3 regions of the Dactylosporangium sp. NPDC005555 genome follow, and region 3 is predicted to be linked to each of the others. Evidence: predicted binding sites of a transcription regulator. Region 3 holds the regulator's gene; each other region holds the start of a gene.
The links. Region 3 encodes HrcA, which represses chaperone genes, less so after heat shock. Its sites were predicted from a motif close to GGTTNGCACNCTCNNNNNGAGNGTGCNAACC; they were not measured.
Positions count from the first base shown of each region.

Region 1: groES (co-chaperone GroES) is a predicted target of HrcA. The motif match lies at 3,106-3,136, and genes of this name have one in related genera.
Region 2: groL (chaperonin GroEL) is a predicted target of HrcA. The motif match lies at 2,326-2,356, and genes of this name have one in related genera.

Region 1 is NZ_JBEXDG010000001.1:414,714-418,989, reverse strand. It holds gene ybaK (Cys-tRNA(Pro) deacylase) at 1-258, opposite strand, end outside; gene ABZS58_RS01975 (hypothetical protein) at 276-1,022, shown strand; gene ABZS58_RS01970 (class I SAM-dependent methyltransferase) at 1,016-2,212, opposite strand; gene ABZS58_RS01965 (hypothetical protein) at 2,216-2,983, opposite strand; gene groES (co-chaperone GroES) at 3,214-3,528, shown strand; gene groL (chaperonin GroEL) at 3,623-4,276, shown strand, end outside.
Region 2 is NZ_JBEXDG010000022.1:45,837-50,112, forward strand. It holds gene ABZS58_RS24735 (winged helix-turn-helix domain-containing protein) at 1-254, opposite strand, end outside; gene ABZS58_RS24740 (MFS transporter) at 306-1,562, shown strand; gene ABZS58_RS24745 (cold-shock protein) at 1,944-2,147, shown strand; gene groL (chaperonin GroEL) at 2,531-4,153, shown strand.
Region 3 is NZ_JBEXDG010000012.1:84,593-88,868, reverse strand. It holds gene hemW (radical SAM family heme chaperone HemW) at 1-457, shown strand, start outside; gene ABZS58_RS16270 (DUF4870 domain-containing protein) at 499-1,122, opposite strand; gene hrcA (heat-inducible transcriptional repressor HrcA) at 1,320-2,342, shown strand; gene dnaJ (molecular chaperone DnaJ) at 2,375-3,499, shown strand; gene ABZS58_RS16255 (16S rRNA (uracil(1498)-N(3))-methyltransferase) at 3,558-4,253, shown strand.

The sequences.
Region 1 (4,276 bases), on a different contig from region 3:
CGCGGCGCGTTTGCCGCCCACCACGGCCGCGAGGGCCTTGAGGTCCAGCGCCGCCGAAACGGGCACGACACCGACCGTGAGCTGGCCGTCCACAGTGGTGACGAGGGTCTTGAAGAGGCGGTCGGGCTCGACGCCGAGGGCGGCCGCGGCGGCCTCGCCGTAGGAGGCGGCCCGGGGGTCGACCTCATAGGTGTGCGGGGTGAACGCGATCTTCTGCCGCGCCAACAGTGCGGTCGCCGGGGTGCCCTTGCTCGCCACTGGCCCACAATAGCGAGATGCAGATCGGTGCCGTCCAGATGTACCTGGGCTACGGGCACATCTTCCTGGGCGCCACCAGCGGCCGGGACATGTCCGTCTTCGACGGTGACGGACCGGTCACCGCGACGGACCGGCACGTCCGGGTCGCCGCCCGGCCGCAGGTCGGGCTGGTCAGGGTCCGGCTGTGGCAGGGGGCCGGGCCGCGGGTCGGACGGCTGGTGTTCGACGGCACGCTGGACCTGCCCGACGCGAGGTTCTGCGTGGAGGAGGCGACGGGACTGTCGCGCTTCGTGACGAAGGTCAGCTCGGTGGAGCCCCGGGTGCTCGTCGCCGTCGACGACCCGGGCCACGCTTCGCGGATCGACGTGGTGCTCGAGCCGGAGTTCGTGCCGCGCAGCGCGCAGGTGTGGACCTCCGGCGACCCGCCGTTTCCGAAGCTGACGGTCGCACCGACGGCACCCCGGCACCGGGCGGACGTGTTCGCCGACGCCCTCGCCGGGCACGACTTCCCGCGCCGGCGGCTGGCGGCGGCGCTGACGGTCATGGGGGAGGAGCGGCGGGTCCGGGGGTCGGAGCAGATCGTCGCGTTCTTCATCAACGATGTCGTCGAGTGGCTGCGCTGGCTGCACGAGCGCGTCACGTGGGACATGTGCCGCGAGTCGGGGCGGATGCTGACCGATCAGCTGGGCCGCCGCCCGCCGGAGGACCTCGCCGACGACGTCCTCATCGACCTGCAACGCCGCCTGGGCCAGCAGCTCTACTGAGAAGGGGCAGCGTTGCCAGGGTCTGGGACCCGGCTGAGCAGGAGGACGGCGGGGGCGCCCGCGACCCGGGTCAGGGCGATGATGGCGGCTCGGCTGCCGGAAAGACGCAGTGATCTGCGCAGCTCCTCCACGTCCAGGGCCGAGCCGCGCTTCAGGATGGTGAGCGAGCCGACGTCGAGGGCGCGCAGCGCGGTCCGGAGCCGCTTCAGGGCGATCGGCAGCTGGTCGAGCACCTCGTAGCAGCGCCCGAACGGGGTGGGCACGTAGGTGGGGGTGTGGACGTACGCGATGGTGGGGTCGGCGAGCATGCCGTCGACCGTCTCCGCGAACTCGGCGACGAGATGCGACCGCACCACCGCGCCGTCTGGGTCATACATGAAATTCCCGATATGTCCGACGGGGGCGGCGGTGATCCCGTTGCCGGTGAGGGAAACCACAGACGGTGCCGCGGCCGATCCCGTGGGCGCGCTCTGGAACAGGGTTGCCCGGCGGGGGGCCGCGGCGAGCGGGCCGCACCATGCCGCGGCCTCGACGACGTCGCCGTCGACGGAGACCCATTCACCTTCCGCGCCCGGTGGGAGCAGGGCGTGGTCGATGCCGGGAGCGAGTTTCAGGACCGTCATCGGCACGCGGGCCGCGAGCCCGACGACGAAGTCCCACGGCGGCGAATAGGAGCGGGGGTCGAACACGCGGCGCCCGCCCGTTGTGCGTCGGGCGGGGTCGCAGAACACGGCGTCCACCTCATCGAGGGGGACGCTCATCGCGTCTCGGGCTTCCACCAGTACATCCGCCGCCAGACCCAGAGCGAGGACGTTGGCCGACGCGGTGGCGGCCGTCTCCGGTGAGGCGTCGACCGCGTGCACCCGCAGGCCCGCCCGGGCGAACGCGATCGTGTCGGCCCCGATCCCGCAGCCGAGGTCGGCGACCCGGGTGGCACCCGCGGCGGCGAGCCGGGCCGCCCGCCGGGCCGCGACGGGACCACGGGTCGCCTGCTCCAGGCCCGCGCGGGTGAAGTGCATCACCGCGGCGTCGGCGCCGAACTTCGTGACCGCCTTGCGGCGCAGCGCCACCTGGGTCAGGGCGGCGGCGGCGAGGTCCGGCGGGAAGCCGGCGGCCCGCAGCGCCGACGCGGCCGCCAGAGGGTCGCCTTCCGGCAGGGCCGCCGCGGCCTGGAGCGCCTGTTCGAGCACGCCTCAGGATATGCCGGTGATGCCGCCGGACTTGCCGAGGCTCTTCTTGACCTTGAACGTGTAGCTGTCGCCCGCGTTGGACGAGCCGTGGACCAGCCAGTAGTCGCCCTTGTCCTCCTTGGGCTGGCTCTCCGTCCAGTTCGGCGGGGCCTTCTTGCCGCCGTAGCTGCCGGCGATCGAGTGGCTGGAGTAGCTCGCCATGCGCTGGGTGTTGCCGTTGTACCAGGCGTTGATGAAGCCGCTGACGTAGCTGGAGGGGTCCGAGGGGTACTCGGTTTTCTGGATCACGACGTCGGTGACGGCCTGCGGCTTGCCCAGGTTGTGCTCGTCGACGGTGACCTGCAGCTCGTCGCCGTGGTCGTTGCGCAGGACGCACTCGGAGCCGTTCTTCTTCACGTACTTCCAGTTGGTGTCGGCGCCCTTTTCGATGTACTGGAAGTTGGACACGGCGCCGCTGCCGGAGAGCTGCTTGATCCGGTTCATGTCGTTCTTGGTCCAGGCGCTGACGACGGCCTGGCAGTAGCCCTTCGCGTCACCCGGATAAGCGGGTGCGGCGCTCTTGTCCGTCGCGGGCTGGCTGTTGCCGCCGCTGCCGGCGTCGCTGGAGGCCGCTGCGGAGCCGCCGGGCCCCTCGCCGAACGCGGCCGAGTCGGACGGTCCGGTGCTGCCGGCGGCGGCGGGCGTCTGCGCGCCGTCGTCCTTCTTGCCGCAGGCAGTCAGGGACCCCACGGTCAGGATGGCGACGACCAGCGTGCCGAGCAGCCTCTTCATACCGCCGAGCGTAGATCGCCCGCAGTGTTCCCGCCCCGGTCCGTCGCGTAGCCGACGACGGGTGATTTCGTGGCGTGTTTGGCACTCTCCTTGACGGAGTGCTAGCCAGCGACATAACCTCCGATTAGCACCCTCGACATGAGAGTGCCAGCCAACCGACTGGAGCCGGCACCCGCGACGACGGCTTCACCGGGCACTCGATAGCGTAAGAATCAATACCCCAGGAGGGTATGCCCGTGACTACCGCGACGAAGGTTGCGATCAAGCCGCTCGAGGACCGCATTCTGGTCCAGGCCAACGAGGCTGAGACGACCACCGCCTCGGGCATCGTCATCCCGGACACGGCCAAGGAGAAGCCCCAGGAGGGCACCGTCCAGGCTGTGGGCCCCGGTCGCATCGACGACAAGGGCAACCGGGTCCCGATCGACGTCAAGGTCGGCGACACCGTCATCTACTCGAAGTACGGCGGCACCGAGGTCAAGTGGGGCGGCCAGGAGTATCTCGTGCTCTCCGCCCGTGACGTCCTCGCGGTCATCGAGAAGTGACCCAGACCAAGTAGAGCAGTGGCCACCGCCCCGGACCCGTGCGCAGGAGCGCTTGCGGCCGGGGCGGTGTCGCCTTTGAAGGGACATCACACGCATGGCGAAGATCCTGAGCTTCTCCGACGAGGCGCGCCACCTGCTGGAGCACGGCGTCAACCGCCTGGCCGACACGGTCAAGGTCACGCTCGGCCCGCGCGGGCGCAACGTCGTTCTGGACAAGAAGTTCGGTGCCCCGACCATCACCAACGACGGTGTGACGATCGCGAAAGAGATCGAGCTCACCAACCCTTATGAAAACCTCGGCGCCCAGCTCGTCAAAGAGGTCGCCACCAAGACCAACGACGTCGCCGGCGACGGCACCACCACCGCCACCGTGCTGGCCCAGGCGCTGGTCCGTGAGGGTCTGCGCAACGTGACCGCCGGCACCAACCCGGCGGGCATCAAGCGCGGCATCGACCTGGCGACGGCCGCCGTCGTGAAGGCGCTCAAGGAGAAGGCGACCCCGGTCGCCAGCCACACCGAGATCGCCCAGGTCGCCACGATCTCCGCGCAGGACGCCACCATCGGCGACCTGATCGCCTCGGCGATGGAGCAGGTCGGCCGCGACGGCGTCATCACGGTCGAGGAGGGCTCCACCCTCACGACCGAGCTCGAGGTCACCGAGGGCATGCAGTTCGACAAGGGCTACATCTCCCCGCACTTCGTGACCGACGCCGAGTCGCAGGAGGCGGTGCTCGAGGACGCCTACGTC
Region 2 (4,276 bases), on a different contig from region 3:
AGCTGCCACGACTTGGTCGTCGCCAGGTAGGGCACCTCGCGCGTGCCGCGCGGCCCGCGGCGCTCCTCCTGCGGCACCAGGAAGCCCGTCGCGACCAGCGTCCGGACGTGGTGCAGGACGGTCGCCGGATTGGCGTCGAGCCGCTCGGCGATCTCCTTGTTGGTGAGCGCCCGGTCCAGGCAGAGCCGGATGATGCGCAGGCGGATGCCGGAGGCGAGTGCCTTGGCCTCCGCGTCGGTAGCTGGTCGCCGCATCGTCCGAGTCTAACGATTGACTTTTCCCAATCGGTCATCGACAGTGGGTCCGTGAGACTCGGCCTCCTCCGCGATCACGACTTCCGGCTGCTGTTCACCGCCGACACCATCAGTCAGGTCGGCACCCAGGTGACCTTGCTGGCACTGCCGCTGGTCGCGGTGCTCACGCTGGACGCCACGGCCCTGGAGGTCGGCATCCTCGCCGCCTGCGAGACCGCCGCGTTCCTGCTGGTCGGACTCCCCGCCGGCGCCCTGGTCGACCGGCTGCGCCGGCGCGGGACGATGATCGTCGCCGACGTCGTGCGGGCGCTCCTGCTCGCCTCCGTCCCGGTCGCCTGGTGGGCCGACGCGTTGCGGATGCCGCAGCTGTACGTGGTGGGCCTGCTCTGCGGTGTCTGCACGGTCTTCTTCGACGTGTCGTACCAGAGCTATCTGCCGTTCCTGGTCGGCAAGGAGCACCTCGTCGAGGGCAACGCCCGGCTGGAGATGGTCCGCTCCACCTCCCAGATCGGCGGCCCGACCGTCGCCGGCGGCCTGGTCAAGTTCCTCGGCGGGCCCCTCGCGATCGCCGCCGACGCGGCCAGCTACCTGGTCTCGGCGCTGGCCCTGTGGCGGATCCGCAAGATCGAGCCGGCGCCCACGCGCAAGGCCGACGCCCACCTCGGGCGGGAGATCATGGAGGGCCTCCGGTTCGTGCTGGGCAACCGGCTGCTGCGGGCGATCTCCATGTGCACGGCCACCGGCAACTTCTTCGGCTCCATCTTCAACGCGATGATCATCATCTACTTCGCCCGTGACCTGGCGCTGTCGCCGGCGGTCATCGGCCTGTACTTCAGCGTCACCGGCCTCGGCGCGCTGGCCGGCGCGTTCCTGGTCGGGCCGTTCGTGCGCTGGTTCGGTCAGGGGCCGGCGATGTGGATCTCGATGCTCGGCGCGTCGCTCGGCGAGCTGCTCGTGCCGTTCGCCCGGGACGACTGGCGGCTGTGGCTCGCCGCGTTCGGCAGCGTCATGTTCGGCATCGGCGTCGTCGTGTACAACGTGACCCAGGTCAGCTTCCGGCAGACCATCACTCCCGACGACCTGCTGGGCCGGATGAACGCGACGATGCGCTTCATCGTGTGGGGCACGATGCCGATCGGCGGGCTCGTCGGCGGCGTGCTCGGCACGGTCATCGGTGTCCACCCGACGATCTGGGTGGCGTGCGCCGGAATGCTGATATCCGTCGTGCCGCTTGTTCTGTCACCCTTGCGGAGTCTCCGCGAGTTGACGTCCGCACCTTCCGCGGGCACGGAAGCAGTGCGGAAGTAGGCCGATCTTGCGGTTGTGACAGGTTGCGTGGTTCCAGTCGCGGCTTCCGGTTCCAACCGCAAGATCGGCGCTTCCTCTCGGATTCGTCTGACGTTTCCTTATTCGTTTGTGCTCACTATTCGACGCCTGCCGATGCGCTCGCTGTTTGTCGATCACCCCAAGAAAGGTTCGATCGGGGACCTTTTGTGCGCGCATGAACCGTGACCTTGCTGTCCGGTTTGGGGCTGTCGGGCCTCGGTATATCTCGTGTACCGTCCGTTTCGGTCGTCGATCCTCGCGCGGTGCCACCCCTTGGCCCGGCGTGCCGGCCGAGGACCTCAAGGCTGGTCCCCACAGCCAGCCGGAGTGACAAAAGAGGGACTGAAGTAGAGGAAGTGCACCGTGGCTCAGGGCACCGTGAAGTGGTTCAACAGCGAAAAGGGCTATGGCTTCATCGCGGTCGACGGGGGACAGGACGTGTTCGTCCACTTCTCCGCGATCGAGATGGATGGCTACAAATCGCTGGAAGACGGACAGCGCGTCGAGTTCGAGATCGCGCAAGGCCAGAAGGGCCCGCAGGCGGAGAAGGTTCGTCACCTCGCCTGACAACGTTCGTCCACACCCCGCCGGGGCACCGTCCTCATTGATGAGGAACGGTGCCCTGCGTCTTTTTCGGCATTGTTCGCGCCATTCATGCCTGATTTGACGCTCTTTGCGGCGCTTCGACCACCCGGGCCGTCACCTCGGGTTTGCTTGCACTCGCCGGGCCAGAGTGCTAAACAGGAGTTGGCACTCGCATCAGGCGAGTGCCAACGGTCGGGGCGGTGCAGCGCCTGGGCGCGGGAGCGTCGAGGGGCTGGTCGTCGCGGGCTCATCCGGCCCGGCCAGCGAGGATCCCACTGGGTCCTTGAAGGTGCGAAAGCAGGCGGCGAGCCGCCGGCCCCACGTGGGCCGAGGCGTAGCCGGAGTGTCCAGGAGGACAACGCCGAATGGCCAAGATTATCGCGTTCGACGAGGAAGCGCGCCGCGGCCTCGAGCGGGGCATGAACATCCTCGCCGACGCCGTCAAGGTGACGCTGGGCCCCAAGGGTCGCAACGTCGTCCTCGAGAAGAAGTGGGGCGCGCCCACCATCACCAACGATGGTGTGAGCATCGCCAAGGAGATCGAGCTCGAGGACCCCTACGAGAAGATCGGCGCCGAGCTGGTCAAGGAGGTCGCGAAGAAGACGGACGACGTTGCCGGTGACGGCACGACGACCGCGACCGTCCTCGCCCAGGCGCTGGTCCGTGAAGGCCTGCGCAACGTCGCCGCGGGTGCCAACCCGATGGCGCTGAAGCGCGGCATCGAGGCCGCCGTCGCGTCCGTCGCGTCGGAGCTGGCCAACCTTGCCAAGGACGTCGAGACCAAGGAGCAGATCGCTTCCACGGCCTCGATCTCCGCCGGTGACTCCACCGTCGGCGAGATCATCGCCGAGGCGATGGACAAGGTCGGCAAGGAAGGCGTCATCACCGTCGAGGAGAGCAACACCTTCGGGCTCGAGCTGGAGCTCACCGAGGGCATGCGCTTCGACAAGGGCTACATCTCGCCGTATTTCGTGACCGACACCGAGCGGATGGAGACGGTCCTCGACGACCCGTACATCCTCATCGTCGAGTCGAAGATCTCCGCGGTGAAGGACCTCCTCCCGGTGCTGGAGAAGGTCATGCAGTCCGGCAAGCCGCTCGCGATCATCTCCGAGGACGTCGAGGGCGAGGCCCTCGCGACCCTGATCGTGAACAAGATCCGTGGCACGTTCAAGTCCGTCGCCGTCAAGGCCCCGGGCTTCGGCGACCGCCGCAAGGCGATGCTGACGGACATCGCGATCCTGACCGGTGGTCAGGTCATCTCCGAGACCGTCGGTCTCAAGCTGGAGAACGCGACCGTCGACCTGCTGGGCAAGGCCCGCAAGGTCGTCATCACCAAGGACGAGACCACGATCGTTGAGGGCTCCGGCGACGCCGACGGCATCAACGGTCGGGTGGCGCAGATCCGTGCCGAGATCGAGAAGTCGGACTCGGACTACGACCGCGAGAAGCTGCAGGAGCGGCTGGCGAAGCTCGCCGGCGGCGTCGCGGTCATCAAGGTCGGCGCGGCCACCGAGGTCGAGCTCAAGGAGCGCAAGCACCGCATCGAGGACGCCGTTCGCAACGCGAAGGCGGCCGTCGAGGAGGGCATCGTCCCCGGCGGTGGCGTCGCGCTCGTGCAGGCCGGCAAGTCGGCGTTCGACAAGCTGGACCTGGTCGGCGACGAGGCCACCGGCGCCAACATCGTCAAGGTCGCCCTTGACGCGCCGCTGCGCCAGATCGCCGTCAACGCCGGCCTCGAGGGTGGCGTCGTCGTGGAGAAGGTTCGCAACCTGGACGCCGGCTGGGGCCTCAACGCCGCCACCGGCGACTACGTGAACCTGCTGGCCGAGGGCATCATCGACCCGGCCAAGGTCACCCGCTCCGCCCTGCAGAACGCCGCCTCCATCGCGGCGCTCTTCCTCACCACCGAGGCAGTGGTCGCGGACAAGCCGGAGAAGAACCCGGCGCCGGCGGGTGCGCCCGGCGGCGGCGACATGGACTTCTGAGTCCACGTCTTCCTTCGTCAAGAAGGGCAGGCCCGTTTCGGGCCTGCCCTTCTTGCTGTCCAGGTCGGGTCTTCGCGGCATGGGCGGTTGTGTTGGTGTTTGTGAGATTCGGGACACCTGAGG
Region 3 (4,276 bases):
GTATCTCGCCGCCGAGCAGGCCCTCACCGGCGCCGGCATGACGTGGTACGAGGTGTCGAACTGGTCCCGTGACTCGCCCTGCCGGCACAACGAGCTGTACTGGCGCGGCGGCGACTGGTGGGGGCTCGGTCCCGGCGCGCACAGCCACGTGCGGGGCGTGCGGTGGTGGAACGTGAAGCATCCGCACGCCTACGCCGCGCGGCTGGCCGCCGGGGCGTCGCCGGGGCAGGCGCGGGAGGTGCTCACCGCCGAGGAGCGGCGGTTCGAGGACGTCCTGCTGCGGATCAGGCTCGCCGAGGGCCTGCCGCTCGACGTCCTGGACGCCGGGGCCGTGGACGCGGCCCGGCGCTGCGTGTCCGACGGGCTGCTGGAGGCCGGCGCCTTCGACGCGGGCCTGGCCGTGCTCACGCTGCGGGGGCGGCTGCTCGCCGACGCCGTCGCCAGGGACCTGACGTGAAAAAGGGGCGGCCGCGCCGGCCGCCCCTCTACGTGTGGTGACTACTTGATGAAGCGGAAGGTCATCGGGTAGCGGTACAGCTCGCCGCCGTTGGCCTTCATGCCGGCGATGATCGCGAAGACGATGATGACGATCCACGGCACGATGAGCGTGAGGCCGAACGTGCACACCGACAGCAGGGCACCCACGAACAGGATGATGCCCCACGTGATGTGGAAGTTGAGCGCCTCGTTGGCGTGCGCCTTCACCGTCGGCGACTCGTTGCCCTTGGCCAGCAGCGCGATGAGGGGCGCGATGAAGCCGATGAAGATGCCACCGAAGTGGGCGATCAGGGCCCAGGTCTTCTCGTCGCTGTTGGCGTAGCCGACCGGCGAGGCACCGGGGTAGCCGCCGGGCTGCTGGTAGCCGCCGCCGTACTGGCCGGGCTGCTGGTAACCGCCGGGCTGCTGGTAACCGCCCTGCTGCTGGTAACCCGGCTGCTGGTAGGCGTTCGGGTCCTGGTAGCCCGCGCCGCTGGTGGGCGGCGGGTAGCCTCCACCGGACACCGGCGGCTGCTGGCCGTAGTCGGGGCCCGGCGGCGGATACTGTGCCCCGCCCGGCGTGGAGTAAGGATTGTTGGGGTCCTGCGGCACGCCGTATTCCCCGGGGCGAGGTGGTTCACTCATGGGGGCCACGGTAGGTGCACCGATCAAGTATGGCCAGCGACGCGGCATGACTTCTTTTGGACAAACTTCACGCAGACCGGCGCAATAGCGACGGTTCGTACACATGACGATCATTCCGTGGGCGGCGGGCGCGACGTAGACTGGCACTCGCGAAGTGGGAGTGCCAGTGGCGTCAGTGAGTTCCCGGGGAGGTGCACATGGCCCTTGACGAGCGCAAGCTCGAGGTGCTGCGCGCCATCGTCGAGGACTATGTGGCGACGCAGGAGCCGGTCGGCAGCAAGGCCCTCGTGGAGCGGCACAACCTGCGGGTGTCCCCGGCGACGGTGCGCAACGACATGGCCGTCCTCGAGGAGGAGGGTTACATCCGGCAGCCGCACACCAGCGCCGGTCGCGTGCCCACCGACGCCGGCTACCGGCTCTTCGTCGACAAACTGTCCCGCGTCAAGCCGCTGAGTCCCGCCGAGCGCCGGGCCATCGAGCGGTTCCTGATCGGCGCCGTCGACCTCGACGACGTCGTGCACCGCACCGTGCGGCTGCTCGCGCAGCTGACCCGGCAGGTCGCCGTCGTGCAGTATCCGAGCCTGTCGCGCGCCAGCGTGCGTCACTTCGAGCTGGTGCCGATCTCCACCACCCGTCTGATGGTGGTCATGATCGCCGAGACCGGCCGGGTCGAGCAGCGGCTCGTGGACCTGCCCGGCCCGATCCTGGCCGACGACGTCACCGAGCTGCGCCGCAGGGTCAACGAGAAGCTCGTCGGCAAGCGCCTCGTCGACACCCCGCCACTGGTCGAGGCGCTCGTCGAGGAGGCCGGGCCGGGCCTGCGCCCACCGATGACCGTCCTGTCGACCGTGCTGCTGGAGACCCTGGTGGAGCGCGCCGAGGAGCGGATCGCCCTCGCCGGCACCGCCAATCTCGCCCGCGGTGGCCTGCTGGACTTCCAGGGCTCGCTGCGCCCGATCCTCGAGGCGCTCGAGGAGGAGGTCATCCTCCTCAAGCTCTTCGGCGAGGTCGAGCCGAGCATGACCCGGGTCCGCATCGGCGACGAGAACGAGATCGAAGACCTGCGCAGCGCCTCGATCGTGGCGACCGGCTATGGGCCGGGCTCCATCGTCGTGGGCGGCATGGGCGTGCTGGGGCCCACCCGGATGGACTACCCCGCCAACATCGCCACGGTGCGCGCCGTGGCACGCTACGTCGGCGATCTGCTGGGACAAGGTTGAACCTCATGGACGAGTCAGGGGCATAGGACTCAGTGGCGAAGGACTACTACGGGATTCTCGGTGTCAAGCGGGACTCCACGGCCGACGAGATCAAGCGCGCCTATCGCAAGCTGGCGCGCGAGTTCCATCCGGACGTCAATCCCGATCCTGTGGCGCAGGAGAAGTTCAAGGAGATCAACGCGGCCTACGAGGTGCTGTCCGACCCGCGCAAGCGGGAGATGGTCGACCTCGGCGGCGACCCCCTGGCGCCCGGCGGCGGCGGTGGCGGCCCGCAGGGCGGCGCGTTCGTCGGCTTCCAGGACATCATGGACGCGTTCTTCGGCACGACCGCCAGCCGCGGGCCGCGCCCGCGGATCCGGCCGGGCGCCGACGCGATCCTGCGGCTCGACCTCGACCTGCACGAGACCGCGTTCGGCGTCGAGGCGCCGATCACCGTCGACACCGCGGTCGTCTGCACAACCTGCACCGGCGCCGGCACCGCGCCCAACACCCACCCGACCACCTGCGAGATCTGCGGCGGCCGCGGCGAGGTCCAGTCGGTGCAGCGCACGTTCCTCGGCCAGGTCGTCTCGGCCCGCCCGTGCTCGGCCTGCCAGGGCTTCGGCACCGTCATCCCGCACCCGTGCGCGACCTGCGGCGGCGACGGCCGGGTCCGCACCCGCCGCACCCTGACCGTGAAGATCCCCTCGGGTGTCGAGGACGGCATGCGCATCCGCCTCGCCCAGCAGGGTGAGGTCGGTCCCGGCGGCGGTCCGCCCGGCGACCTGTATGTCGAGATCCACGAGCGCCCGCACGACGTCTACTCCCGCAAGGACGACGACCTGCACTGCCGGGTCACCGTCCCGATGACGGCGGCGGCGCTCGGCACCCGGCTCACGATCAAGACCCTCGACGGCGAGGAGACGGTCGACGTCAAGGCCGGCACCCAGCCCAACCAGACCCTGCGTATCCGCGGCAAGGGCGTCCCGCACCTGCGCGGCACCGGCCGCGGCGACCTGCACGTCCACCTCGACGTGCGCACCCCGACGCGCCTGGAGCCGGAGCAGGAGAAGCTGCTGCGCGACTTCGCCCGCACCCGCGGCGAGGAGGTCGCCGAGCTGTCCAAGCAGGGCGGCTTCTTCTCCAGGGTGCGTGACGCCTTCAACGGGCACGCGTGAGCGGCCGGAGCGCAGCGCAGGACGCTCACGTGTGTGGTGCCGGTTCTGGCGTGACAGCGTGAGCCTGCCGCTCTTCCTGGTCCCCGATCTTCCTGACGGGGACCGGTGGCGGCTGGACGGTCCTGAGGGCCATCACGCGGCCAACGTGCAGCGGCTCTCCGCAGGGGAGTCGCTGCTGTTGTCCGACGGCCGCGGCGGCCTGCTGCACGCCGTCGTGTCGGCTGCTGCCAAAGGCGCCCTCGATCTCGACCTCGGGGATTCGACGTTCGTGCCGGCCCACGACCCCCGGATCACGGTCGTGCAGGGCATCGCGAAGGGGGAGCGGGCCGAGCTGGCCGTGCAGCTGATGACGGAGCTCGGCGTCGACCGCATCGTCCCGTGGCAGGCGGCCCGCAGCATCGCCCGGTGGAAGGACCCCAAGCCGCTCGAGCGGTGGCGCGCCACGGTCCGCGAGGCGGTCAAGCAGTCCCGCCGCGCCTGGCTGCCCGAGGTCACCGACGCCCGCACCACGAAGCAGCTCACCCTGTCCGGCACGGTCCTCCTCCTGCACGAGGAGGCGTCGGTACCGCTGTCGGAGGCCCCCCTCGACGGCGACATCACCCTGGTCGTCGGCCCCGAGGGCGGTATCGCGCCCGAGGAGCTGGCCGCGTTCCCGGACGCCCTCCCGGTCCGCCTGGGCCGGGAGATCCTGCGCACCTCGACTGCCGGCGCCGCCGCCCTGGCGGCCCTGTCGATCCGCCTGGGCCGCTGGTAGGTCTTTCCGTGATCCGGAAGACG